Saccharolobus solfataricus: one gene and its partner. Each later gene encodes a partner of the first gene's protein in a complex. Links are inferred from orthologs where the notes say so. Each region holds a gene or a part of one and is shown on either strand. Other genes may lie near its edges. The genes, in order: SSOP1_RS03765 and dph2.

Region 1 (11,681 bases):
CAGTTTTGCTGGATTAGCTTCTGATGGAAGAGTTTTAATAGACTATGCAAGGAATATAGCATTACAACACAGGTTAATATATGATGAACCAGTTAGCATTGATTATCTAACCAAATCAGTTGCTGATGTTAAGCAAATGTATACACAACATGGAGGAGTTAGACCATTTGGCGTTGCCCTAGTAATTGCGGGAATAGATAAATCAGTTCCTAAATTATTTATGACTGAACCTAGTGGGCAATATATGCCATATCAAGCTGTTGCAATAGGGCAGGGTTACTATACAGCTACTGAGTTTTTAGAGAAGAATTATAAGGAGGATTTGAATGTGGAAGAGACTATATTGCTTGCTTTAAAGGCCTTATCGGCTACTCTAAAGCCTAATGAAAAGTTAACTCCAAATACTGTGGAAATAGGATATGCCTCAACCCAGACTGGGTTATTTCTGAAAATGACTAATGAAGATAAGAATATGTATTTACAGAAGTTATAATAAGGTGGATTTTTTTCATGACGAAGGAGCGTGATTATGTAATAGTTAAATATGAGTCACATGGAGAGAGGTTTGAGATATTAGCTAAGCCAAAAGAAGCATTAGCTTTTAGAAGTGGGAAGAGCATAAGTCTTTCTGATGTAGTGGTTTCTGATACTATTTATAAGGACGTAAAGAAAGGTTTAAAAGCGTCTCCAGCATCACTTAAAAAAGTTTTTGGTACTACCGATTTCGAGACAATTGTAAAAGAAATTTTACTTAAAGGTGAATTACCAGTAACTGCAGAACAAAGGAAAGAAATGCTAGAAACTAAGAGAAAGCAAATAATTGATTTTATTCATAGGAACGCAGTTGATCCAAAAACTAATTTGCCAATTCCGCCAACCAGATTAGAGATGGCAATGGAACAAGCTAGAATACAAATCGATTTAAACAAAGACGTGGAAGCACAAGCTATGCAAATAGTAAAGGAGATTTCTAAGATAATTCCAATTAAAATAGCAAGGGCTTTGCTTAGTATTAAAGTACCATCAGAATATAGCTCTAAGGTTAAATCTCAATTGCATAACTTAGGGGAGGTAAAAAAGGCCAATTGGTTAGAAGATGGTACGCTACTTGCGGAATTGGAAATACCTGCCGGTGCACAGCAAGACGTTATAGATAAGTTAAATAGTCTTACAAAAGGAGAAGTTGAAGTTAAAGTATTGCAAGTGAGATGAACATGAGTCAGTCCCAGAAAATTGTCTTACAGCCAAGGTCAATAGTAGTTCCTGGTGAGTTATTAGCAGAAGGCGAATTTCAGATTCCTTGGTCTCCTTATATACTAAAGATTAACAGCAAATACTACTCCACAGTTGTTGGGCTTTTTGATGTAAAAGATACTCAATTTGAGGTAATTCCCTTGGAAGGCTCGTTTTATTATCCTAAGATTAATGACATAGTAATAGGTTTAGTGGAGGACGTTGAGATCTATGGCTGGGTGGTTGATATAAAAGCACCTTATAAGGCTTACTTACCAGCTTCAAATCTTTTAGGGAGGTCTATTAATGTTGGAGAGGACTTAAGGAGATATTTAGATGTAGGTGACTATGTTATAGCTAGAATTGAAAATTTTGATAGGTCAATAGATCCCGTCTTATCCGTTAAAGGCAAGGATCTAGGGCGTGTAAGTAATGGTATAGTCATCGATATAATGCCAGTTAAAGTCCCACGCGTTATAGGTAAGAATAAAAGTATGTATGAGACCTTAACCTCAAAAAGCGGATGTAGTATTTTTGTTGCTAACAATGGTAGGATATGGGCTACTTGCCCTTCACGCTTTTCTGAAGAAATTTTAATTGAGGCAATTAGGAAGATCGAGAATGAGTCACATATAAAAGGATTAACAGATAGAATAAAACAATTCATTGAGGAAAAATTAGGTGAGAGAAATGCTTCAAGTGGAGAGACCAAAACTAATTCTTGATGATGGAAAGCGAACAGATGGTAGAAAGCCAGATGAATTAAGAAGTATAAAGATAGAATTAGGTGTTCTCAAAAATGCTGATGGCTCGGCAATTTTTGAAATGGGAAATACGAAGGCTATAGCTGCAGTTTACGGTCCTAAGGAGATGCATCCAAGGCACCTATCTCTTCCAGATAGGGCAGTACTTAGAGTGAGATATCACATGACACCATTCTCTACGGATGAGAGAAAGAATCCAGCACCTAGCAGAAGAGAGATTGAGCTTTCTAAGGTTATAAGAGAGGCTTTAGAATCAGCAGTTTTAGTAGAGCTGTTTCCTAGAACTGCTATAGATGTATTTACTGAAATATTACAAGCAGATGCTGGATCCAGATTAGTTTCATTAATGGCCGCCTCCTTAGCACTAGCAGATGCTGGAATTCCTATGAGGGATTTAATAGCTGGAGTGGCTGTAGGGAAGGCTGATGGTGTAATAATTCTAGATTTAAATGAAACCGAGGATATGTGGGGAGAGGCTGACATGCCTATTGCAATGATGCCATCTTTAAACCAAGTAACGTTATTTCAACTAAATGGTAGTATGACACCAGATGAGTTTAGGCAAGCTTTTGATCTAGCAGTTAAGGGTATAAATATAATATATAATTTAGAGAGAGAGGCTCTAAAAAGTAAGTATGTAGAGTTTAAAGAAGAGGGTGTATAGCGTTGTCTTCTACTCCATCAAACCAGAATATTATACCTATAATTAAAAAGGAAAGTATAGTAAGTCTTTTTGAGAAAGGCATTAGGCAAGATGGAAGAAAATTAACGGATTATAGGCCTCTTTCGATAACACTAGATTACGCAAAAAAAGCTGATGGTTCTGCTTTAGTTAAGTTAGGCACAACAATGGTATTAGCTGGGACCAAACTCGAAATAGACAAACCTTACGAAGATACTCCTAACCAAGGCAACCTTATCGTGAACGTTGAACTTTTACCGTTAGCTTATGAGACCTTCGAGCCTGGACCTCCAGATGAGAATGCAATTGAATTAGCTAGAGTAGTAGATAGAAGTTTAAGAGATTCCAAAGCTTTAGATCTAACTAAACTTGTGATAGAACCAGGTAAAAGCGTATGGACAGTGTGGCTAGATGTTTATGTATTGGATTATGGTGGAAATGTACTAGACGCATGCACGTTAGCTTCAGTTGCAGCATTGTATAATACTAAAGTGTACAAGGTAGAACAACATTCTAACGGGATTAGCGTTAATAAAAATGAGGTTGTGGGAAAATTACCATTGAACTATCCAGTAGTTACAATTTCTGTAGCAAAAGTTGATAAATATTTGGTAGTAGATCCAGATTTGGATGAAGAATCAATAATGGATGCTAAAATTTCCTTTTCCTATACTCCTGATCTAAAAATAGTAGGGATTCAAAAGAGTGGAAAGGGCAGTATGTCTTTACAAGACATTGATCAAGCTGAGAATACAGCAAGATCAACAGCAGTTAAGCTTTTAGAAGAACTTAAAAAGCATCTAGGAATCTAATTATTAGGTGACAATTATGGGTAAAGTCACGGGAATTTCGGGAAGGTTCGGAGCTAGATATGGATCTACTCTAAGGAAAAAGTGGAAAGAAATAATGGAGAAGAGGTACGATGAACATCAATGTCCCTATTGTAAGACTACCGGTAAGGTTATCAGGTTAGCTTCCGGGATATGGTATTGCAAGAAATGTAATTCTAAGTGGGCAGGTCTTGCATATACACCGTACTAGAATAGTTATAACTTCGTCTAGAGACCCTAGTATTAGGACAAGAAATTTTTTAAATGTTTTAACTTTTGTATTGCCAGATTCAGTTAAAATTACGCGTGGTAAAAAAAGTAAGATAGAAATATTTGAAAGGGCTATTAATTTAGGGGCATTATATTTATTGTTCGTATTAGCCAAGAATGGGAATCCACTAAGGATAATTGTTTATGATTTAGAGAGCCTCTCTATAAAATACTTTTTTAAATTAAGTGGTTTGTCGTTACCTTCTGACTACAACGTATCATTAAACCAGATAAAAGGGCATAGTAATGTGTGCATAAAACTAAACGAATGTGATTTTCTAAGGGATTTTCTAGTTGATATGAATATGTACAACTTAACAAATAATTGTGACGTTGTTGTGAACTCAAGGCTTATCCATACCAATATTTGTGAACTTCTGTTTATGTTAACTACGAAAAATATTAAGTTTTTGAAGATGATATTAGAAGCGTGAAAATACAGATTTCGCTCTATGTAGATAATTCCAATAAGATCGAACTACAAGAAATTATATATAATTCAATAATAATTGAAAAGATAGATACTAAATATGTAAAAATTAGGAAATCTCCTTTGCAGATTGAGATAGATGCACCATCAATTACAAGAGCTAGGGCTATAATGAACTCTTATATACTTTGGATCTATACAATTCTAAAGTCACTGGAAGAGGTGGAAAAAAGTGGCCGAGAAATTACCTCCAGAAGTTCAAGCTCAACTAGCTAAGTTTCAACAGTTAAAAGATCAGCTTGATAGATTATTGTTAGAAAAGTCTACCATAGAGAATGAGTTAAGGGAGATAAATAAGGTATTGGAAGAGTTATCCGTTCTCAATGCAGATGCAACCATTTATAAGATTGTTGGGAATCTATTAGTTAAGTCAGATAAGACATCAGTAGAAAAGGAGCTTAATGATAGGAAGGAATTGTTAGAACTCAGATCGAGGACTTATCAGAAGCAAGAAAGTATTTTAAGAAAGCAACTAGAAGACTTGCAGGCTAAAATAAATGACATGCTATCGAAGTATTATCCGCAAGGTGGCCAAACAGGTATAAAAGCTTAAGCAAAGTAACTTATTAGTGTTATGGTAATTAGAATTTATGCTGATGATAGGGAAAAGGCTAGTGGCATACCAGAATTATTAAAGGAGTTAGGAATTACAGTAATATTTTCTCAACTTACTGTAGCTGATTATGTAATAACTGATGATGTTGCAGTAGAGAGGAAATCAGTAAATGATCTAGTAAATTCAGTTTTTGACAAAAGGTTTTTTGACCAAATTAGCAGGCTTTCAGAGGTTTATCGTTTTCCAATATTACTCGTAGAGGGCGATATTAATGATATTAGGAAGATAACTGAAAAGTGGAGAGCAATTAACAATGCGTTAATTTCTGCTACAATTGATTATGATGTTAAAGTGTTTTATTCTAGGGACAAAAAAGATACGGCAGAAGTTTTGAAAAAAATAGCTGAAAAATTCCAATTTGGTGAAAACAAGAGTAATCGAATTAGTTTACATAATAAGGCTAAATTGGAAAGTGTTTCTGATATACAACTTTACATTGTAGAGTCTTTTCCTAATGTTGGTTCTATCCTAGCCGAAAGGCTACTACTTAAGTTTGGAACTATACAGAATATTTGCAATGCATCTATATCAGAACTGGAAAAAGCACTAGGTAGTAGGAAAAAAGCTGAAGATATTTATAAAATTTTAAGGACGCATTATTCTAAAACTAACTTAGATAATGATAGTAAGAAAACTACCTCTTTATTTGATTTCCTTTAGATTTTTTAGTCTCTTTTTTAGCATTACCTTTTAATATGGGTCTAAATAAGTTTAAGTGCAAGAAGTTGGTGATTTCATTTGCCTAGATATAAGACAGTAGAGCAAGTTCTAAGCCTAATGAAAGATAGAACAAGAGTTAGAAATATAGGTATAATTGCTCATGTGGATCACGGAAAAACCACAACTAGCGATACGTTACTGGCAGCATCAGGTATAATATCTCCTAAAGTAGCCGGCGAAGCTTTGGCTTTAGATTATTTAAACGTAGAGCAACAGAGAGGTATAACAGTAAAGGCTGCTAACATTAGTTTATATCACGAAGCGGAGGGTAAAGGTTACGTCATTAATCTAATTGATACTCCTGGGCACGTTGATTTCAGCGGAAGAGTTACAAGAAGTCTAAGGGTTTTAGATGGTTCGATAGTAGTTGTAGATGCAGTAGAAGGAATTATGACACAAACTGAGACAGTATTGAGGCAAAGTTTAGAAGAGAGAGTTAGACCAATTCTATTTATAAACAAAGTAGATAGATTAGTAAAGGAACTAAAGTTAAGTCCCCAAGAAATGTTAAATAGGTTATTAGATATAATTAGACAAGTTAATAATTTAATTGATATGTATGGAGAACCGGAATTTAAAGAAAAATGGATGATTAATCCACAAGCTGGAAATGTGATATTTGGGTCTGCAAAAGATAAATGGGGATTTAGTTTACCTATGGCACAGAAAAAAGGAATTAATATGAAGAATGTTATTGATGCGTACACTGCTTCTGATAAGTCTAAACTTGAAGAATTAGCCGCACAAGCTCCCATTAATGAAGCATTATTAGATGCTGCTATAAAGTTCGTTCCTAATCCTATTGAAGCGCAGAAGTATAGGATTCCAAAAATCTGGAAAGGGGATCTAGATAATGAATTAGCTAAAGCAATGTTAAATGCTGATCCGAATGGTCCCATAGTATTTATGATAACCGATATGAAGGTTGATCCTCATGCAGGGTTAGTGGCAACAGGTAGAGTATTCTCAGGTACCCTTAGATCTGGTGAGGAATTATGGTTAGTTAACGCTAAGACTTCACAGAGGATACTTCAAGTAAGCTTATACATGGGTCCAACTAGAGAACTTGCGGAGGAAATTCCAGCAGGCAATATTGCGGCAGTATTAGGTTTAGACAGGGCCAGATCCGGAGAGACAGCAATTTCTGTTGGTTTCAGTAATGTCCAAGGAAGTTTTGAAAGATTACATTACATATCTGAGCCCGTGGTTACTATAGCTGTAGAGCCTAAGAATCCTAAAGATTTAACTAAGATGATTGATGCATTGAGGAAGCTTAGTATCGAAGATCCAAACTTAGTGGTTAAGATAAATGAAGAAACTGGAGAATACTTGCTATCTGGAATGGGTTTCTTACATTTGGAGGTATCATTACAATTATTACGTGAAAATTACGGTATTGATGTAGTTACTACTCCGCCAATTGTTGTTTATAGGGAAAGTATAAGAGCCAAGAGTCAAGTATTTGAAGGGAAGTCTCCAAATAAGCATAATAAGTTCTATTTGAGTGTAGAGCCTTTGAATGACAAGACTATAGAGCTAATAAGTAATGGTACGATAAGGGAGGATATGGATAGCAAAGAAATGGCAAAGATATTAAGAGATGAAGCCAGTTGGGACTATGATGAGGCTAAGAGGATTATTGCAATAGATGAAAACGTTAACGTGTTTGTAGATTTAACTAGTGGCGTGCAGCACTTGAGGGAAGTTATGGATACAGTACTTCAAGGATTTAGGTTAGCTATGAAAGAAGGTCCTTTAGCTCATGAGCCAATTAGGGGAGTTAAGGTTATCCTACATGATGCTGTAATACACGAAGATCCAGCCCATAGAGGACCAGCACAGATATATCCTGCAGTTAGAAACTCTATATTTGCTGGATTCTTAACTTCAAGGCCGACTTTACTAGAGCCAATACAGAAACTAGATATAAGAGTACCTGCAGATCTTATAGGCAACGTCACTGCAGTCATAACTAGAAAAAGAGGTAAAATCCTTGATGTTTCTCAAATAGCTAACATGTCTAGGATAACTGCTGAGATCCCCGTTTCGGAGTCATATGATATGGCAAGTGAGCTAAGAGGTTCCACTGGAGGTAGAGCATTCTGGGGTACTGAGTTTAGCAGATGGGCTCCAGTTCCAGATAGTATCTTACTGGATGTAGTTACTAAGATTAGAGAGAGGAAAGGGTTACCTAAAGAATTGCCAAAAGTGGAAGATTTCTTGTCGTGAGTCAAATTGTCAATTAATTACAAATTATTTAACAATGTAAAGGCAGTGCTTTTTGATTTTGATGATACATTAGTTGACTTTAGTTCTAAGGCGAAAGAGGCATTAGATGCAGTAAGTAAGGATATATATACTTACATAAAGGAAAATTATCAACAAGAGATTAACATAAATATAATTAGAAAATTAGTAGAAGAGGAAAGTCGGAAATTAGATAGTCAAGGAGAGTATAATAGAAATAAATGGTGGGAAAATATTCTAAAATCATTAAACATCGTTCACATAGATAAGTCTCAGCTCTATGATTGGACTAGTTTGTATTGGTCAATTGCAAGTCAAACTGAACCTTATGAAGATGCAAAGGAAATAATAGAATATCTAGATAGTAAGGGATATAAACTTGGTCTAGTTACAAATAGTGATGGAGAAGGCGGGAATAAAAGTAGTAGATTAAGAACTTTTCCTTTAATAGATAAATTCGATTTGATATTGATAGCTGGAGAGGGGGGTATTAGACCAAAGCCTAATCTAGAGCCGTTTATAATATCATGCGAAAAGCTTTCAGTGGAGCCTAGTTCGTGTGTTTTTGTGGGAGATGAACCAGTAAAAGATTGTTTAGCAGCTAAGAAGGCTAATATGATTAGTGTGCTAATAGACAGAGAAGGTAAAGTGAAGGACGCCGAACTTTATGCAGACTTCGTGTTATCCAGTCTTAAGCAATTAGAAGAATTTCTTTAATATAAAATAAAGCTGATTAATATATTCTGTAGTTATTAATTCCTTTAATTCATTAATATAATATAAGTAAAACCTATTATATATTTCATCATTTCTTAGTCTCTTAATACATCCTAGATCCTCAATACAAACATCATTTTTTCTTGCTATATTTAGTCCCTTAATTTTGTGAAATAATTCAACTTTAGAATAAGGTTGATTAAACGCTAGTATGCCTCCGTATAATTTTACTATTTTTCTATACACCTCCGTATAATTTTTATCGAGTATGTCCTTCACATTCACTAAGTATGATTTTAGTTCTGCTGGTAATTCCCAAAGATTGTTTTTAAGTTGGTCTCTCATTTCATGTGTTTTATACTCTATATTTTCATTAATTATTTTATTAATTGTATCTAATATTGTAGTTACATTTGAAAATACATTTGGTTTATCAGTTTCTATAATATCGTATTCCCCATGATAGTGGATATTTCCTAAACTCTCTATTGTAATGCTTGGAATTCCAGCTTTTATGTATGAATACCCATCGCTATAAATTTCTGGACTTTCAACAACGTTTTTAAAGTATTTTCTAGAGAGTTCTAGAAGTCCAGGTACAGTTTTTAAAACTAAACTTTCCTCACTTATATTATCCATGTTGATGTTAAGCAGAATATCATCAACGTTTTTGTAATTTTTCAAAAATTCTCTAGAACCGTGAGACCATGAGAATGTTGAGAAATTGAAAGAGCCGGATTCTTCTGCAGTAAATGAGATTAAATGGGTTTCATAGATATTAGACCTAAATTGTCTTAATAAAGCTACTGCTAAAAGATTGTCTCTCTCCCCTATAAACCAATGATCGTGATGTGCAGTAATATGTATTATTTTATTTTCATTTCTAGAATTTCTTATGGCTTCTACGATATAACCTGTCGCAAAAGGGTTTAAGTCAGTTTTCAGCGAGATTCTGCACTTACCCTTTATATAGGGAAAATCGTTCTCTTTAACATAAAATGCTGGTATTGGTGGTGGATAACTGGGTTTATGACTTAGAAGATCTCCGTACTTTATCATGAATTTTCTTTTCTCATTGTCTAGTGAAAAGATAATTCCTAAACAATTATTCTCTACTGCCTCTATATACAATTTATTTATTTCATAGAGATTTTGGATTCTAACTTTAATTAAATTTCTACCATTACAATCTTTAAAGTTATCTACTACATCTGCTTCAATCTCGGTAGACAAAGAATAGGGTAGCGAAATGGCATCTATCAATTTTGACTCGCATTCAAATATTAGTTCTTTCTGTTCCCAATTGAGCACTCTAATTGGGATTAATCTAATTTCGTCACTATTATCTTCTAGTATTTTTCTAATTTCTTTCACTAATTTTGTTTCATTCTTCGATCCCGTTATTATTTCACCGTAATTAGATAAGGTTTTTAGATAATGCAATAGCACAAGTCATTTATGAAGAAGTTTTTAAAAATGTTCTTTCCTCATGATGGAATATACGAAGTGTTAGTTGGTACTTCAGGGATAAAACCTATAATAAAACCACTTGGCATAATAGTTGAAGCAAATGAACTTAGGTCTAAAATATACAAGAGCACACTAACTTATTCTAATCTTGAAAAAAATAATAAATGTTCTATACATGTAACCTTAGATACAACGTTTTTCATCCTTTCCATGCTAGATAAACTAACCTTTAGTATAGATAGTGATTATAACGTTCCAGTTCTCAAGAATCTGAATGTCATTTACGCTGAGTGTATGAAAACTTCTAGTACTGATCCGTCAATATTTACCATAAATCCGCTAGATTTGGAAATAAATTCTAACTTAACTAGAGCATATAATAGGGGAGATTACATTTCGGTTGATTTTCTAGTGAATTATACTAGATTAGATATATACAAAGGTGAAGATTTGGAAAAACTTGTTAGAATTCTAGAGTACGAGTGGAGTGTTATAAAGCGTACATCTCAATATACTTCTAGTCTCTTAGAGGAGATATTAAATAAGATGAGATCAAAAGGTTTTAAGCTAGACTAGTTTTCTTTACATATGACTTTTCGAGTAGCTGTAATTCCTGGTGATGGAATAGGCCCTGAGTTATATGAGGGAAGTAAAAGAATTATAGCTAAGTTAATAGAGAAATATAATCTTGATATAGACTTAATTGAAGTTGAAGCTGGAGATGTCGCATTAAATAAATATGGTGAAGCCTTACCTAGACACACCTTAGACGTTATAGAAAAGGCGGATATGATTCTAAAAGGTCCGGTTGGAGAGACCGCAATGGATGTTGTAGTTAAATTGAGGCAAATGTATGATATGTACGCTAATATTAGACCGGCTAAATCACTGCCTAATGTTCAGTCGAAATATCCGAACGTTGATTTAGTAATCGTCAGGGAAAATACAGAAGATCTATATAAGGGGTTTGAATTCGTTACATCTACTGGAGTCACAATAGCTATTAAAGTAACTACTGAGTTTGCCTCTAAAAGAATAGTTAACGTGGCATTAAATTATGCTTTAATGAGACGTCGTAAAGTTACATGCGTCCATAAGGCTAATGTTATGAGAGTTACAGACGGACTTTTCGCTAGTGTTTGCAGAGAAATTTTGAAAGGTAAGGTGAATTTTGAGGAGATGTATGTTGATGCAGCTGCAGCTAATTTAGTACGAGATCCAACTCGGTTTGATGTAATAGTAACTAGTAACGTTTATGGTGATATTTTAAGCGATGAGGCCAGCCAAATAGCGGGAAGTTTAGGTCTAGCACCATCTGCAAATATTGGAGATAGGAAATCTATGTTCGAGCCAGTTCATGGAGCTGCTTTTGATATTGCGGGAAAAGGGATAGCTAATCCTACGGCATTTCTATTATCTGTTTCCATGATGCTTAGTAGAATGTATGAGTTATCTAAGGAGAATAAATACATTCTGGCATCAAAGTCTTTAGAGAATGCGATAATAGAGACTTACAAAAGTGGGAATAAGTTAACGGAGGATGTTGGTGGTAGTGCTAAGTTAAAGGATATGGTGGATGAAATTTATAAATATATGTAACGTGAACGTATATAATGTAAAGTTTAATTGACAACGAAGTTTA
Region 2 (11,488 bases), 390 kb from region 1 along the record:
ACTAAAATTTCTAGACCGTTTATATATTGTATACCATATTTTTTAGCATTTTTAATTAACTCAGTCTCAACTGGTCTATAAACAAATTCTATAACAAGATCAGATTTTTTAACACAGTCCTCTGGGACTACAGAAGAATTAGGAGTGCTATTGACAATAAGTATATTATTTGTAATGTTGCAATTCTCTTTAATTGACGCGTTATAACCGTTCTTATTTAATAATTCAGCTAACTCATAAGCCCTTGATTTTGTTCTATTCACAATACTAATACTAGAGCATCCTAATTCAGATAACGCAAAAGCTGCTGCTTTTGCTGCACCTCCAGCCCCATATATGTAACATTCGTAGCCAGATACATTCTTAATCTTCTTTCTTACAAGATTTTTTATTGCTAAATAATCAGTGTTATAACCACTTTTTTTATATATTGTATTTACAGCTTGAATTCTCGTGGAGTGCGTATCAGTATTATCCAAATATTTCATTACTTCATCCTTATACGGTATCGTAACATTAAGTCCTTCTGCAATTTCCAATATCCCACTAATACTACGCTTGAATTTCATTTCGTCGAGATCAAAAACTAGATAAACTGCATTTATTCCTAGTGTTCTAAATGAGAAATTATGAATATAAGGGGATAGCGTGTACTTTATGTTTTTACCTATTAGACCGAATAACTTAGTATCATAATTTATTTCTTCAAGCATTGTTCGGCAAACCCCTTTACGGTATCTAGAGGAACTTCAACTTTTTTCCAGCTACCTATTCTAGTAGGAAACGGTATCAAAATTACATCTTTCCTATGTTTTTTATCCATATTAATAGCATTTAATGCTAGTTTAAGATCTACTGGGGCATCTATTTGAGATATATCGTAAGGTAAACCATAAATCTGTAATAGCCATAACACATCTTCTACTACTCCTTCCTCTGCATAACCTAACTCTTCCGCCATCTTAGCCTCACAAACCATTCCTACAGAGATAGCGTAGCCATGTGGAACATTAAAAGAGGATCCAGCTTCTATAGCATGACCTATCGTATGGCCGAAATTTAGAACTATTCGTATTCCTTTAGTCTCTCTCTCATCTTCTTTTACAATACTTAGTTTATCAAGTGTAGATCTAAAGATTATATCTTCTAATGCTTGTTTATCTTTATTTAGTATCTTCTCCTTATTTAAAGACAAGTAATCATATAATTCTTTATCTAAAGTTAAGCCATATTTAATTACTTCAGCTAATCCCTTCTTTAGTTCTTCTATTGGTAGAGTTTCCAAAAATTCTAAATCGGAAATTATCATACTTGGTTGATAGAATGTTCCAATTAAGTTCTTTATATTATTGAAATTTACTCCATTCTTACCCCCTATTGCTGCATCGACCATGCCTAAGAAGGTCGTTGGTACGTTTATCAGATTTAATCCTCTTAAATATATAGATGCTAAGAAACCAGCTACATCAGTTACCGTTCCACCACCAACACCTATAATATAATCCCCCCTATCGAAATTCTTTTCAAATAGCTTTTCTACTAAAGATATTACACTAGATAATTCTTTAGTACTTTCACCATCATTAATTGGGATGAAGTATGCATTTGGTAAATATTTATTAATTTTATCTGCTATACTAATTTTTCTTGAATAGATAACTGCAGCGTTATTGTCTTTAATCTTAGATAATTTTGAAAGTGATCCCTCTCCTACTACTACTCTTACTTCAGAGCAACAAATATCTTCTAAGATTTCCCTCATGCATCTCTCCCTAAAGCTCTAGCTAGCGTTCTAATTCGATTCATTAGAACTTCGAATGATTCCGGTGTAAGTTGTTGCTCTGAATCACTTAATGCCTTTTCTGGATGTGGATGAACTTCAATTAATAACATATCCGCACCAGCAGCGACTGCAGCTAGTGCTAAAGAGTGTACCAATTCTCTTTTTCCCGCAGGATGACTTGGATCAGCACAGATGGGCAAATGTGTCATTAGTTTAGCAGCTACCATCCCACCTATATCTAACGTAAACCTAGTTGACTTTTCAAATGTTCTTATTCCTCTTTCGCATAATACTGTATTGCCATTTCCCTCTAGTAAAATGTACTCTGCAGCTTGAAGCCATTCCTCTACTGTATTTCCCATACCTCGCTTAAGTAGTACTGGTTTACCTAACTTTCCAACTTCCTTCAATAAAGAGAAGTTCTGTGCGTTTCTGGCTCCAATCTGTATCATATCAACATATTGGCTAAATATATTGGAATCTCTTGTATCCATTATTTCTGTGACAATAGGTAAGCCTACTTCATCTCCTACTCTCCTCAAGATTTTCACCCCTTCTTCTCCGAGACCTTGGAAGGAATATGGACTTGTCCTAGGTTTGTAAGCCCCTCCTCTAAGTAATGATGCTCCAGCCCTTTTTACAGCCTTAGCAGTAGTAAGGACTTGTTCTTCATTTTCTACTGCACAAGGACCTGCAGCTACTATTACCTTTTTGCTTCCAATTTCTACATCTTTTACATTTACCACTGTTGGTTGCTTTTTCCAATCATTACCAGCTAATACATAGCTTTTCTTTACTTCCACAGCCATTTCTATACTATTATCAATGATACCTTTCACGTTCTGATCTGGCCATGCTAATATTAAGTTTTTACCATATAGGTTTAATATCTTGAAAGATGCTGAGTTTTCATTTAGCTTTTCTATTAGTATAGAGTAATCAGCTCTATCCTTAAGGACATATAAGATCATTCTATTTACCTCCTTCTAATTCTTCTTTAATTTTTTTAAGCTCCTCTAAACCTATATTTCTAACTTTATAAGAATAAGGGTTTTGATTTTGTATTTCAGTAATTACATTTTTTAGATCTTTAACCCGCTTTAAAATCTTGTTTAATTCTCTAAAGTTTGTAGTATGGAAATTACTGTAATCTACACCTAACTCTAACGATAAAGTATCAATTGCGTTTGATAAACCCAGAAGATAATAATGCGTTAGAACTTGAACAATAGCCATTGCTTTTTCATGAGTTTCAACATCAGTTATGACGGGTACTAAACCACTTTTCCTCCAGAAATTCTCCACCTTCATGACATCATCATTAGAACTAGTTTTGGAAGGTATAATTACAACTCTCTCTCCAATAGGGTATTCAATAGGACCGAAAAGTGGATGTGTAGAAATATACCTAAACTCTAGTTTCCTAGATAATTCTTCTAGGAAGCCAAATATTTTAAATTTAGAAGAACTAATATCCATAACAATCTTATCTTTAAGTGCCTTTGAAAATAATTCATCGGAATTATTTAATATTGCACTAGGAGGTATTGCAAATATAATTATATCCCCCCAATCTATTGCTTTTAATAAGGACATACTTACACATTTAAATTGATTAGCTAACATCTCCGCTTTACTTAAATCTCTTCCAGTAATCGATACTTCATGCCCAGCTAATGAAAGAATAGAAACGATCGATTTAGCCATTCCGCCATATCCATATATTACTACTCTTTCTTTCTCTCCTGGGTTAATCTGAACTAGTTTAGAATAAGAAAAAATCAAAGGCAATATAGATTCAACCAGACTATTTGGAATATTATACTTTTTTGCGTTAGCAATCCATTTTTCTCTAACTTTCATTTCCCTATTCTCGTCAGTAACACTTATATTAGAATTCGACTTAGCTTTCCCTATTTTTCTAGATAATTCTAATCTATATGAGAGTAACTTTACTAACTGCTCGTCTACCTTATCTATTTCTTCCCTCAGCCGTGTTATTTCTTCAGTCATCTACTTCAATAAATCAATTGCCTCCCTTATAATTGTTTTATAGTTTATATTATAGTAATCTAGTAGATCCCTTTGGCTTCTAGCAGATCTTCCAAAAGTCGTAGCACCTACAAATCTTATGGGTACTGGATAACGCCTAGCCGTAACCTCTGCAACGGCAGAACCAATACCTCCATATATGCTATGTTCCTCAATAGTAATTATCTTACCAGCCTTTCTAGCATAATATTCTATTGTATTTTCGTCAATAGGCTTTATTGAGAATAAATTTATAACTGCTACGCTAATTCCTAATTTCTCTAATTCTTCAGCCGCCTTTAGTGCATCCCACAAAACAACGCCTGCTCCTATTATGGCTAAGTCACTCCCATCCTTAATCACATAAGCTTTACCAATCTTGAATTCGTATTCTTGTCCTATAGTGATTGGTGGTGAATATTCTCTACCTATCCTATAATACAATGGACCCCTTTCCTCATTAATTATAACTGGTAAGCTTCTTTCAATATCCTTAGGATCTGCTGGTACTACTACTTTCATGTTTGGTAATACACGCATTAGCGCTATATCTTCGAGAACTTGATGACTCGAACCATCACCGTGGTCACTGTATCCGGTGTGTGTTACAAACATCTTGACGTCTAGATTCATTCTAGCTATACTATTTCTTATCTGCTCCCACGCTCTCATTAAGAACATTCCAAAGTTAACTATAGCGGGCTTTTTTCCTACAGCAGCCAAGCCAGCAGCAAAATTCACCATATCTTGCTCTGCTATGCCTACATTAAAGTATCTATCCTTAAACTTCTCTCTAAAGTATAGCGCTCTGGTAGAGTCTCCTACATCTGCAGTTATCACGACTAGATCCTTGTTCTTATCCCCTAGGTCTGCTAATAGCCTTCCGAAGGTTTCACGCATTGAGTAAATATTTCCTTGCATCATCTGGACTGGACCTCTGTTTATGGGTATTTTCTATTGGAGGAAACCCCTTTCCTCTTACAGTCTTAGCGAATATTACTACGGGCTTGCTTGCCTTATATGCCTCGTTAACTGCATTAGTAATACTAATGAAATCATGCCCATCGCAGTTTAATACTTTCCAACCTACTGCTTCCCATACCTTAGGTAAGAAGTTCTTTGGTTTTATCTCATCTGTTGAACCATCAAGCTGGAAATTGTTCATCTCTATAAATGCAATTAAGTTATCAAGATTTCTAACTACTGCATGCGTCATAGCCTCCCATATTTCTCCCTCATCCTGTTCACCATCACCCATTATGACATATACTCTTCCAGTGCCGTTGGCCATCTTTATACCAGTAGCAACACCTATTCCAAAGCTCAAACCTTGCCCTAAACTACCAGTCGACATATCTACACCGGGAATAAAAGTTTCTGGATGCCCTTGTAATAATCCCGTTATATCTTGTATTCTCCAAAGTTCCTCTTCTTTTATGTAACCTTTTTCAGCTAAAACGGCATAAAGAGCTGGCGCTGCATGGCCTTTACTTAAAATAAGCCAGTCTTTATTCACTAAGCTTGAATCCGTCCTTATATGCTTGAATATTAACGTAGTTAATATCTCTATGCTACTTAGGGACGATCCCACATGTATTGTTTGATCATAAAATAGCATTTTTATTACATTTCTTCTTGCCTTTTCAGCTACTTGTCTTAACTTGTCCAATTCCTCTATTGATATTGGAGTTCCATCACTCCCTCCACCTTTTTCCATTGGAACAATATCAATCCCCACTTTTAGTAGGCAACACTTATTTTTAAAGATTATTCTACATTATAATCTTGTGGAAAGATATTCTAGGCAACTAATAGTTTTAGGATTAGGAATTCAACAGAGGTTAAATGAGTTAAAGATATTAATTGCAGGCTGTGGAGCTTTAGGTACTGCCGTTGCAGAGTTGCTAGCTAGGCTAGGAGTTAAAGAGTTAACTATAGTAGATGCAGATGTGGTAGATATAACTAATCTACATAGGGTCCATTTATTTGATGAAAATGATGTAGGCAAACCTAAAGCTGAAGTTTGCGCTAAAAAAATATCCCTTATAAATTCTTCAATCAAAATTAATTATATTATAGATATACTCGACGAGGAGAACGTCGAGAGGCTAATTTCTGATAAGGATTACGTGTTCGATGCATTAGACAGCTTGTACTACAAGCTATTGTTAAATGATGCTATAGTAAAATTAGGAAAAATCCTAATATATGGAGGAATTAATGGTGAATACGGTTCTGCTAAACTGATAGACCCTAGTCAAACCTCCTGTTTATCTTGTTTTATTGACTATTCAGATCAAGACGAAATTGGGAATTCATGTGATGTTATTGGAACTACTCCACTAATAGTAGAATTAACAGCTACACTTCAAGTTAACTTAATGCTTAATCACTTGAGAGGCAATCCGGATTATTCATTATTCTATATAGATTCTAGAGAATTAAAAATTGAGAGAATTAACATCGAGAAGAACTCACAATGTAAGACATGCGTTCTAAATGAGTATCCTTTTCTATATCAAAAGATAAGTAAACCTAAATGTGGAATATTTAGAACTAATATGAAAATTCCTGAGTTAGATGAGCCCAAAGTGTTTAAAAATCTTGGGAATGTAACTTTATGCTATCCTAGTATTGGATGTTTTGAGAAAAGGGGAAGATAATGGATAAGAAATACATTGCAGCTATTTTTCTTCCGTTTATAGTGATCATAGTCTATGCATACATATTTAAGATTAATATAATATATGTTTTACAAGAAGATCCCAAATTCTTTCTGATTTTTCTTTTAACGTATACTGCCCAGAATTTCGTCTCATCATTTAAGGATTCATTACTAATTAAGCGTAGAGTAGATATAACGTTAAGAGCAAGATTACTAGGTAACTTCGTAGGTTTATTAGTACCTGGATGGGCTGGACAAGAATTGGTTAGAAGTTTAGTTTACAACAAATATGGGGTAAACTTAAGGCAAGCGTTTAGCTACTCTATTCTTATAGGATCCATAGATGTGCTCGCAATATGTTTGGGCTATATTTTACTGCTGCCATTCTTTTTTAACCCATTAGAATTTGTATTCATTCTAGTCGTATTATTTAACATAGCTGGATGGATAGGAGCATTGTCGTATTTTTACTTGCAACATGATAAAGTAAATAAAATTGAACAATTTATCTTTAAGATAGTTAAAATGGAACGAATTGTTACAGATTATATGGAATTTAAATATTACCTTAAGCAAGGAACCACAAAGGATTTTGTAATTTATATCATGATTGATATATTTAGTTTTGCCTTATATGGAGGTTATTTTTATTATGTAACACATAATATTTTCTTGTCAATTTTTATCTCTTTTTTATACCAAGTATCTATATTAATACCGATACCATCTGCAGCAATAGTGGGAGAATTAGCGTTATCAATATTTTTAAATCCCTCTTACGTCTTTGCTACAAGATTGAACTATATTATATCAAACTTGCTTGGATCTATTTTCTTTAAGGATATGAGCTTTGAAGAGCTTAAAAAATGGTCAAAAGAAATTCTAAAGAGATAGTAATGGAAGTATTCTTAGGAGAGCCGAATAATCAAGAAATAAGGGAAGTAGTTAGGAATGTGTATTCTAAGGATAATTTGTGTTTATCTGCGTACTATTCTATAGAGCCTATCCTATTTTCATTTATTATTTCCAAAAATACTAAGAATTCTTTCACTCTTTCGTTCATTCCAGAAGAATGTGAAACACAAATTAGACTTGACGCTAACGGGAAATGGATAATAGATAATAAGAAAAAATATTTCTTGGGTCAGAATTCCTTTTGTTCATATTTACCTATAACTGCTGAAGATGTCTTGCCAATTGTTAGTTGTATTATAACGTCTACAATATTAGACAGAAGATCACTTTCCGAATGGGAATTAGAGACAATAAGGGAAATGGAGAAATTTGATATGACTATCGAAAAAAATCTGAAAATTCCTGCATATAAAACTTTACCAGCCTTTTTATCGTTAATGTTTTCTCTAGATCCTTATATACCTGGCATATCTGGCAATAGAGAAAATGCCATAAGTCTCATAAGAGAGGTAAACGCTAGTGAGATATCGAAATTAGAAGATTTGAATGAGAGTCAGCTAAATACATTACTTTTCAGAATAATTTCTACTATTGTGAAAGAAAATCCAAAATTCACTAGGGATGATATAATTACGGATAGATTTTTTTATCTTGATTATGATATATTAGAGTTGGCATTCTCTTTAATTTATTCGTTTGATACTATTGGCAGTAATGAGATCTTACAGTTTGTCCTGTCATCCTCTTATGCAGAGGCATTAATTAGTAGATTTAGGCAAACTCTCTCCAAGGGATTCTCAATCAATTCTATTGAAAATAAACAGTCATATTATATTGTTGAGACATCTAATCTCACTTCTCCTCTCTTAGCACAAATAATATTGTTACAGTTACAAAAAATAAGGAGAGATAAAATGATAGTAATCAGAGACAATGATAGACTTTTCACTAGTAGATTTTTTATTCCGTCAGTAAAGAAAGAAGGATTGATTAAAATTGATGATAGAGTTAAGAATCTCATCGGAATATAAGGATGCAGAACTATTTATAAGAAGTTTAAAAGTTGATGATGTAAATTTGCCAGAAGGAATGTCAATTGAAAGCAAAGTAGAAGGCAAAGAGTTTGAGATTGTAATAAAGATGAGAGTTACAAAACCAAACGATTTAATGACAGTTAGAAATACTGCAGACGAGATATTGGCACATATAAAAGCGCTTCAATCGTCATTTGATGCTATAAGTTAAATATTTAGTCTTTAATATAAATGTTTATATCGTGATGTTAAATGCCACTACGACCTGGAAGATGTTATAGACATTTCTCCGGTCCTGCCTATACCAGGAAGGAATATATCCCTGGTATTCCACAGCCAAAGATAACTAAGTTCACTTCTGGAAATCCAAATGGAGATTATGACTATGAGGTTAGGTTAATTACTACTGAGATAGGGCAAATAAGACATAATGCTTTAGAGGCTGTCAGAACTCTTACTCTTAAGACGTTATCTAAGAAAACTGGAAGTGAAACTTCGTTCTTTATGTGGATATTAAAGTATCCCCATCATGTGCTAAGAGAGAATAAAATGATGGCGTTTGCTGGAGCTGATAGATTGCAAGATGGAATGAGATTGTCTTTTGGTACACCAATAGGTACTGCTGCTAGGATTGAAAAACTGGGAGAAACTTTAATTGTAATAAAAGTTAAAAAAGAACATCTAGAATTTGCAAAGGAGGCGTTAAAGATAGCATCAAAGAAACTACCTTTGCGTACTAGAATTGAGATCATTCCATTAAGGCTCGTAAGACAGGAGGTTCAAAGTTGAGCTATAATTTCGAAGAGGAACGTGTAATCAAGGAGATACGTGAAAAGAACGCGAAACGTGTTCTTTTACAATTTCCTGAAGGATTAAAGTATTTTTCTATAGATATAGTAAAGAAGTTAAGGGAAAAACTACCTAACGTTAATTTTATAATATCAGGTGAGCCTAGTTGGGGTGCTTGCGACATAGCAGAGGATGAGGCACAACAAGTAAATGCTGACCTTATAATTCACTTCGGTCATACCCCTTATACGTGGTACTATCCCAAGTTTCCTACCATATTTATTAACGCTGAAAGTAATTTAGATATTTCTGAAAATGCTCTTCATTCTTTAGAAAATGATATCAGTAAATATAATGGAAGAAAAATCTCATTAACGGCAACTTTACAACATGTAAGATTATTATCTAAAATTAAGTCTTTCTTAGAAGATAAGGGATACGATATAGTTATAGGTAAACCATCTAATAGATTTATGTTTGATGGACAAGTTTTAGGATGTGATTATAAAGCTGCTGAAGTAGAAGCAGATATTTATGTGATTGTATCAGGAGGATTATTTCACGCTTTAGGTTTAGGATTAGCTACAAACAAACCAACTATAAAACTTGATCCGTATTTACAGAAAAGTGAGGATATAACAAATGATGTTAGGAAGATACTGAAAGTTAGATATGGTAAAATATTACAAGCATTAGATAAACGTAGTTGGGTAATTATACAAGGGGTTAAGGTTGGACAAAATAGACCAAACATGATAAAATATTTCTATGATAAGTTAACCGAAAAAGGCTATGATGTATTTACAGTAACAAATAAGGTATTAACACTAGACATACTTAGAAATTTAGATAGAAATTATATAGACGTATTTTTAGTCACATCTTGTCCTAGACTGCCAATAGATGACCTATACAACTATGAAAAACCAGTATTAACGCCTGGAGAGGCAAAAATGATCATAAATAATAGTCTGGAACCCTATATTTTTCCATGGTGAACTAAGTGAGAACTCAAGGCGAATTAACTTTACCAGGAGAGGAGTTAGCAGTAATTGAAGAATTTATGACTGGCGATGGTACGTATGAACAAAATGGTATAGTTAGAGCCGCAGTTGTAGGAAAGATCTTTTATGATATGCTAAATAGGAAGAGTAACGTACTAGGATTTAAGAAAATTATATTTCAACATTTGAAGAAGGCTAAATATGTGATTGGCATTGTTAATTCTATCAAAGAAGACTCAGCACTAGTTTCAATAGTAGGGATCGAGGAGAGAGGTCTTGCGTCACCAATTTCAGCTTACTTACATATTTCTCAAATAAGTAATAAAAAAATTAATAATGTAACAGATGCTATAAAAATCGGAGATGTAATTAAAGCTAAATTACTTTCATACACTTTTCCCTTGGCTTTGACCATTAAAATGAAAGATCTTGGTGTTATTTACGCTAGATGCTCAAGATGTGGATATTTATTGATTAAGCAAGACGAAAATAATTTAAAATGTCAGAGATGCGGAAATATTGAACAACGAAAAATAGGATCTTATATGGTGAAGAAAGGTGGAAATTAGAATACTAAAAAGTGAAAGTAATTACTTGGAATTAGAGATAGAAGGAGAGGATCATACGTTAGGTAACTTAATTGCGGGTACCTTGAGGAGAATTAGTGGCGTAAGTTTTGCTTCATATTATCAACCACATCCTTTATCTGATAAAATAATAGTTAAAATACTAACTGATGGTTCAATAACTCCTAAAGATGCCTTATTGAAAGCCATTGAAAATATAAGAGGAATGACCTCACACTATATCGACGAAATAAAGGGATTAACCAAGTGAAAAAGGAGACAAGGATAGCAGTATTTGTTAAAGTTAACTATTTGTATGCAATATGTGTATTTAGAGGTAACTTCTTAGAGAAGATGTTTCTGGATATAAATCAAGATAATCTAATTAAACAAATAACTACATCTTCCATAGTTGACGAAATCAAATATTCCAATATTGGAATTGGTGAGAACTTTAAAGAACAAGTACTAGAGAAGATATGTGAAAATCTCATAAAGAAACTATCAGAAAAGTTAAATATAGATAAAGTAAATGGTTAAGCTTGTAGCGTGATAGTAGTGAAGTTCTGTCCCAAATGTAACTCTATGATGGTTCCAAAGAAATCCAATGGCAAGAACGTATATAGATGTACCAAATGTGGTTATGAAAAAGAGGTCCCAGAAACAACGATAGTAGTAACGAGTAAAGTAAAACATAGTAT

Evidence for each region.
Region 2: the proteins of SSOP1_RS03765 (region 1) and dph2 are in contact, whole or in part, in a crystal structure (PDB 6Q2D), measured with the Methanobrevibacter smithii proteins. The link is inferred for Saccharolobus solfataricus from one-to-one orthologs. Residues at the interface, in WP_011954157.1 of Methanobrevibacter smithii: Pro482, Asn483, Lys484, His485, Tyr553, Asp555, Glu556, Glu559, Leu560, Leu591, His592, Glu593, Asp594, Ala595, Val596, His597, Arg598, Gly599, Pro600; in WP_011954460.1 of Methanobrevibacter smithii: Met1, Met3, Tyr4, Pro28, Glu29, Gly30, Leu31, Met33, Phe58, His80, Thr124, Gln126, Ser179, Gly180, Asn181, Phe182, His183, Leu185, Tyr201, Asn202, Phe211, Ile215, Arg291, Asp295, Asp296, Gln298, Met299.

The regions. Positions count from the first base shown.
Region 1 is NZ_LT549890.1:636,184-647,864, reverse strand. The notes cover bases 5,271-8,228. They hold SSOP1_RS03765 (elongation factor EF-2), read left to right. Parts: upstream 5,271-5,623; coding sequence 5,624-7,834; downstream 7,835-8,228. Other genes in these bases: SSOP1_RS03760 (HAD family hydrolase), read left to right, coding at 7,841-8,228; xpf (3'-flap repair endonuclease Xpf), read left to right, coding at 5,271-5,545. Also shown: psmA (archaeal proteasome endopeptidase complex subunit alpha), read left to right, coding at 1-493; SSOP1_RS03810 (ribosome assembly factor SBDS), read left to right, coding at 511-1,212; exosome complex RNA-binding protein Rrp4, read left to right, coding at 1,215-1,958; exosome complex exonuclease Rrp41, read left to right, coding at 1,924-2,661; exosome complex protein Rrp42, read left to right, coding at 2,664-3,491; SSOP1_RS03790 (50S ribosomal protein L37ae), read left to right, coding at 3,508-3,720; SSOP1_RS03785 (Brix domain-containing protein), read left to right, coding at 3,701-4,213; SSOP1_RS03780 (KEOPS complex subunit Pcc1), read left to right, coding at 4,210-4,485; SSOP1_RS03775 (prefoldin subunit beta), read left to right, coding at 4,442-4,822; more of xpf, read left to right, coding at 4,844-5,270; more of SSOP1_RS03760, read left to right, coding at 8,229-8,569; SSOP1_RS03755 (M28 family peptidase), read right to left, coding at 8,552-10,018; SSOP1_RS03750 (DUF447 domain-containing protein), read left to right, coding at 10,028-10,615; SSOP1_RS03745 (isocitrate/isopropylmalate dehydrogenase family protein), read left to right, coding at 10,628-11,638. UniProt on the Methanocaldococcus jannaschii protein: Catalyzes the GTP-dependent ribosomal translocation step during translation elongation.
Region 2 is NZ_LT549890.1:250,288-261,775, reverse strand. What follows is about bases 8,255-11,214. They hold dph2 (diphthamide biosynthesis enzyme Dph2), read left to right. Parts: upstream 8,255-9,213; coding sequence 9,214-10,215; downstream 10,216-11,214. Other genes in these bases: SSOP1_RS01460 (hypothetical protein), read left to right, coding at 11,055-11,214; SSOP1_RS01465 (DNA-directed RNA polymerase subunit L), read left to right, coding at 10,780-11,058; SSOP1_RS01470 (exosome complex RNA-binding protein Csl4), read left to right, coding at 10,221-10,790; SSOP1_RS01480 (50S ribosomal protein L16), read left to right, coding at 8,681-9,217; SSOP1_RS01485 (KEOPS complex subunit Pcc1), read left to right, coding at 8,394-8,639. Outside these bases: SSOP1_RS01530 (shikimate dehydrogenase family protein), read right to left, coding at 1-713; aroB (3-dehydroquinate synthase), read right to left, coding at 698-1,762; aroF (3-deoxy-7-phosphoheptulonate synthase), read right to left, coding at 1,759-2,754; SSOP1_RS01515 (chorismate mutase), read right to left, coding at 2,756-3,796; SSOP1_RS01510 (transketolase family protein), read right to left, coding at 3,797-4,738; SSOP1_RS01505 (transketolase), read right to left, coding at 4,707-5,531; SSOP1_RS01500 (HesA/MoeB/ThiF family protein), read left to right, coding at 5,437-6,477; SSOP1_RS01495 (lysylphosphatidylglycerol synthase domain-containing protein), read left to right, coding at 6,477-7,373; more of SSOP1_RS01490, read left to right, coding at 7,346-8,254; more of SSOP1_RS01460, read left to right, coding at 11,215-11,327; SSOP1_RS01455 (transcription factor S), read left to right, coding at 11,346-11,488. UniProt on the Methanocaldococcus jannaschii protein: Catalyzes the first step of diphthamide biosynthesis, i.e. the transfer of the 3-amino-3-carboxypropyl group from S-adenosyl-L-methionine (SAM) to the C2 position of the imidazole ring of the target histidine residue in translation elongation factor 2 (EF-2).